2 regions of the Labrys sp. KB_33_2 genome follow, and region 2 is predicted to be linked to the other one. Evidence: riboswitches for the same ligand, from Rfam matches in the RefSeq annotation. Region 2 holds a riboswitch; the other holds the start of a gene.
The links. A riboswitch is a leader RNA that binds a small molecule or an ion and turns the genes downstream of it on or off. The one in region 2 is predicted to bind cobalamin.
Positions count from the first base shown of each region.

Region 1: it holds a riboswitch for cobalamin, as region 2 does, so the genes downstream of both, AB4037_RS21930 (CbtB domain-containing protein) here and AB4037_RS03530 (TonB-dependent receptor plug domain-containing protein) in region 2, are expected to answer to the same signal.

Region 1 covers NZ_JBFREW010000012.1:161,273-163,468, reverse strand. Annotated here, with positions in the region: gene AB4037_RS21935 (CbtA family protein) at 210-974, opposite strand; gene AB4037_RS21930 (CbtB domain-containing protein) at 993-1,205, opposite strand; cobalamin riboswitch at 1,236-1,381, opposite strand; gene AB4037_RS21925 (histidine phosphatase family protein) at 1,514-2,068, shown strand; gene AB4037_RS21920 (UDP-glucose dehydrogenase family protein) at 2,184-2,196, shown strand, end outside.
Region 2 covers NZ_JBFREW010000002.1:35,539-37,734, forward strand. Annotated here, with positions in the region: gene AB4037_RS03525 (MucR family transcriptional regulator) at 52-516, shown strand; cobalamin riboswitch at 678-874, shown strand; gene AB4037_RS03530 (TonB-dependent receptor plug domain-containing protein) at 987-2,196, shown strand, end outside.

The DNA of each region.
Region 1 (2,196 bases), on a different contig from region 2:
GAAAGAGGCCGCCGAATGGCGGCCCAAGTCTTAGGGAGGAAACGCCCAAGGAGGGCAGTGGGGGAGCGCAAACGCGCATCCACCACGTCCGTAGAGTGATCCTGATGCGTTCATTTCGCAAGTGCGAAATGAAAGAAATTTTGAAAACCGGCCCAAAACCGGGCCGGTGTTGTAAAAATGCGACGTTTGACGTGGTCGGTTGGCCTTTTTCAGCGGCTGGCGGAGGTTTGCAGCAGCTTCTGTGCTGCAACGCCGAAAGCGATCCCGAGCGTTGCCCATAGCACGGCATGGATGCCGAGCGAGGCAACGCGGAACTTCCATAGCACCGTGGCCGAGAAATCCGCCGGGATGTCGTTGACGGCCGGCAGAATCTGCATGGCGACCACCATCACCACCAGATAGGCGGCAGCCCCCACCAAGTTGGCGTTCCAGCGGCCGAGGCTGGCGGCGAGCCGGTTCGCCGTGCCCAGGGCGGCCGCCATCGTCAGCAGGGAGAGCAGGATCATGCCGAAATAAAAGGCGGTCCGCAGGCCGATCGTGTCGGGATTGCCAACGGCCGGCGGCGTCGCCGGATATTTGATCTGCGGTACCAGCATGATGGCGGCAAAACCGACGAGCGCGATCACCCCTGCTGTCGCGCGCGGGCTGAGCGTGCCGATCCGTCCCTGCGCGAAGGCGAAGACCAAAGCGAAGATGCCGCCGAGGGCTGCGCCATAGACGACCATGCCGGTCATGAGGCCGTAGCTGGACTGCACCGGCCGGCTGACCGGGTCTTCCTCATGTTCATGTGCTGCGGCCGGCTGGGAGGTTGCCGGCGTTGCGGATGGCGCCGGTGCGGCGGCGACCGCGTGGCTTTCCTCATAGGCGATAGCGGCATCGACCTGTGGTTCACCGAAGACCCAGGCGAAGCCAGACGCCAACAGTCCGGCCAGGATGCCGATCAGCATCCCCCGGATCAAAAGCGATCTAACCATGTCGTTTGCCTATGCGCCCTAGTGGCAGGGGAAGCCGAGCAGATGGCGAGCGTCGTGCACGAATTCGTGGATGTAGACGCCGGGAATCAGCGAGGTCGCGCCTTGTTCGGCGCCGACGAAATAAATGGCGAGTACGGCCAGGAGCACGGTGAAGAGCGCCCAGGGCAAGATCTCGCGGACCGGGATGGCGATCGGCTGCTGGGCGACGGGTGCCAGAGTTGCGGTGGTCATGAAAAGCTCCTTGGGATTACGCGTCCCGCTACGAGTCATGCTGCCTTGGAAGAGGTCTGACTTCCGGACGGCGCCCAAGCGCCGCCGTTCACAGTGGCGCGACCGTGCCGGATTCACACCGGCTTCCCACCCTTGGCAAAGCCCTTCCATAAGAGCCCAAGTCACGAACATGTCAATATTCCGGAAGCGACTTAGAGCATAAGTTGCGCGACTTTTTGGACGATACCATGCGTTGAAACAAAAACTTAGGGAGCATGATCCGATTGGTTCGGTCGAATCATGCACTCTAAGTCTTGGGAACTGCCGTCATGACACCACGCCTGATCCTGCTATGCCATGGGGCTACGCCTGCGGTGCGCGCAGCGGGTTTTCCCCTCGATGAGGCGCTCGATGCAAGAGGGCTGGCTGCGGCGCGGAAGCTGGAAGGGCATTTCGGCAGGCCGGCCCGCATCCTGAGCAGCCCGGCGCTCAGGGCTCGCCAGACCGCGCAGGCCCTCGGCCATGATCCTGAGGTCGATGAAGCCCTGCGCGAATGCGATCATGGCCGCTGGGCAGGGCTTGCCCTGGACGCGGTAGCGGCCGCCGAACCCGAGGCGCTCCGGGCATGGCTGACCGATCCGGATGCCTGCCCGCATGGCGGAGAGAGTGTTGCAACCCTGATTGCGCGGGTCGGCGCCTGGCTCGATGGCAGGCGGTTCGAGGGGTATACGCTCGCCGTTACCCACGCTTCGGTGCTGCGCGCCGCGGTCGTTCACGCCCTCGGGGCCGAGGCTCGTTCCTTCTGGCGTATCGATGCCGCCCCGTTGGCGACAGCCGATCTCAGGCCATCCGGCCGGGGCTGGTCGCTGCGGTTGAAGGCATAGAGGCGTTGAGCAGGGCCCTCCAACGGAGTTCCTCTCTTTTTTCGTCATTGGCATGTCGCCGGGCCTTTTGTAGACACGCGTCTGACGGATTGGTCGTCCAAACAGGATTGATGTCATGCGCGTTGCAA
Region 2 (2,196 bases):
AAGAAAAACGTCACTCACTTCGATATCAACACAACAAGAAAGTGATTGAACATGCTTGAAGAAGACACGAGTTTGCTCGACCTGACCGCCGACATCGTCTCTGCCTATGTAGCCAACAATCAGGTCGCCACAGCTTCCCTCGCGGATCTGATCCGTTCGGTGCATGGAAGCCTTACTGGTCTGAATAGTCCAAAGCCGGTTGAAGCGGACAGACCGCTGACGCCTGCCGTTCCGATCAGGAAGTCCGTCACCCCGGATCATCTGATCTGTTTGGAAGACGGTCGCAAATTCAAATCGCTGACGCGGCATCTGCGAACAGCCTATGACCTGACGCCGGTGCAGTATCGGGAAAAGTGGCGGCTACCCAGCAACTACCCCATGGTTGCACCAAACTATTCGGCTCATCGCTCTCGCCTCGCAAGGGAACTCGGCCTTGGCCAAGTGCGCCAGAAAGCCAAGAGCGAGCCACCGCCGCCTCCCGCCCCAAGCAAGGGCAGAAGGAAAAAGGCGTCATAGACGTTCGTCACCTCGGTCTAATGACGATCCCGATCTCGCCGGCTCCAGCAGGGCCGGCGAGTACGATCCAAGCCAGGTAGATGGAGCTCAAGCTTTCCCTGAAATCGTCCAGGATTGCACAGGACGGGGATTCCCAGTGCTTGACAGGTGCGACCCTGTCACCCTAGCGTCACGTCGACGGTTCCCCTCGGGGATAATAGGGAACGCGGAGAAGTGAGAAATCATTTCGAACCGCGGCTGCCCCCGCAACTGTAGGCGGTGAGTCCTTCGTTACATGCCACTGGGATCAGGCCCGGGAAGGCGACGAGGCGTACGACGACCCGTGAGCCAGGAGACCTGCCGTCACAATGGTCACGCGCGGTAACATTGGGCGGGGGTCCTCAATGGTGGTCGATCCAGATGTCCTTATGGGGCAGCGGGAGGGACTTCAATCGCAGTGACGGCCATTGGCTATCCTGCTTGAGGTCTTCATGGACTCGACTATTTCGCGCCTGCAACGCGCGGTTTTGACAGCTGGCATCGTTGGGACGTCCTACATTCTGGCGACGCATGCTCTGGCGCAGAGTGCGGGAACACCGCCCGAGCCGATCGAACTGGATCCGGTCTATGTCAATTCTGCCACGCTGACGCCGACACCCGCCAGTCAGATAGGCAGTTCGATCACGGTAATCACGGCAGATGACATCGCCAAACAGCAGCGGCGCACCGTCAAAGACGTACTGAGCACCGCGCCCGGCCTCAATCTCGTGCAGTCAGGCGGCCCGGGCACCCAGACCTCCATCTTCATGCGCGGAACCAATTCCAACCATGTCAAGGTGCTCATCGACGGCATCGATGTTTCCAATCCTGCCGTTCCCAATGCTGCCGCCGATCTTGGCCAATTGCTGACCGGTGACATTGAGCGCATCGAAATTCTGCGTGGACCGCAAGGCGGACTCTATGGCGCCGACGCCATCGGAGGCGTCATCTCGATCACCATGAAGAAAGGCTCAGGCGCCCCCAAGCTGACGGCCAGTGTCGAAGGCGGATCACATGGCACGTTCAATCAACGCGCGGGAGTGAGCGGCTCGGCTTCGATTTTCAACTATACCTTCGGTATCGAGCATTTTCGTTCGACGGACACGCCGGTCACGCCCTGGGAACTTCTCGTATCCGGCACCGTCGCGCGCCCCAACTACTATGACAATTACACCTATTCCGGCCGGGTCGGTGCCGATCTGACGGATAATTTCTCCGTCAACGTCATTGCCCGCTACACCGACTCCAAGCTCGGTTTCACCAGCGACGGCTATGGAGCGTGCTTTTGCGCGCCCAACCCTTCGCGCACCTGGCTGTTGAACCATCAATTGTTCACGCGTGCCGAGGGTATCTGGCATTCGCTCGATAATCGCTACCGAACCATATTCGGCGTTTCCTACAGCAATCTATGGAGCCGGAACGTCTATCCGCCGGTGACCTTCACGGCGCCGAGCGCGGCAACCGGCGAACGGCTGAAGTTTGACCTGAGGCAGGAGATTGCCCTCAGCGACAATTACAAGGTGCTGCTCGGCGTCGAGCACGAGCGCTTCAGCCTGGATCTGGGAAATCTCAAGGCTTCGGATGTCGACAACGCAGCCTATGCCCAGTTGGAAGCAAACCTCTTCAAGGGCTTCACCGTGGCGTCCAACATTCGCTATGACC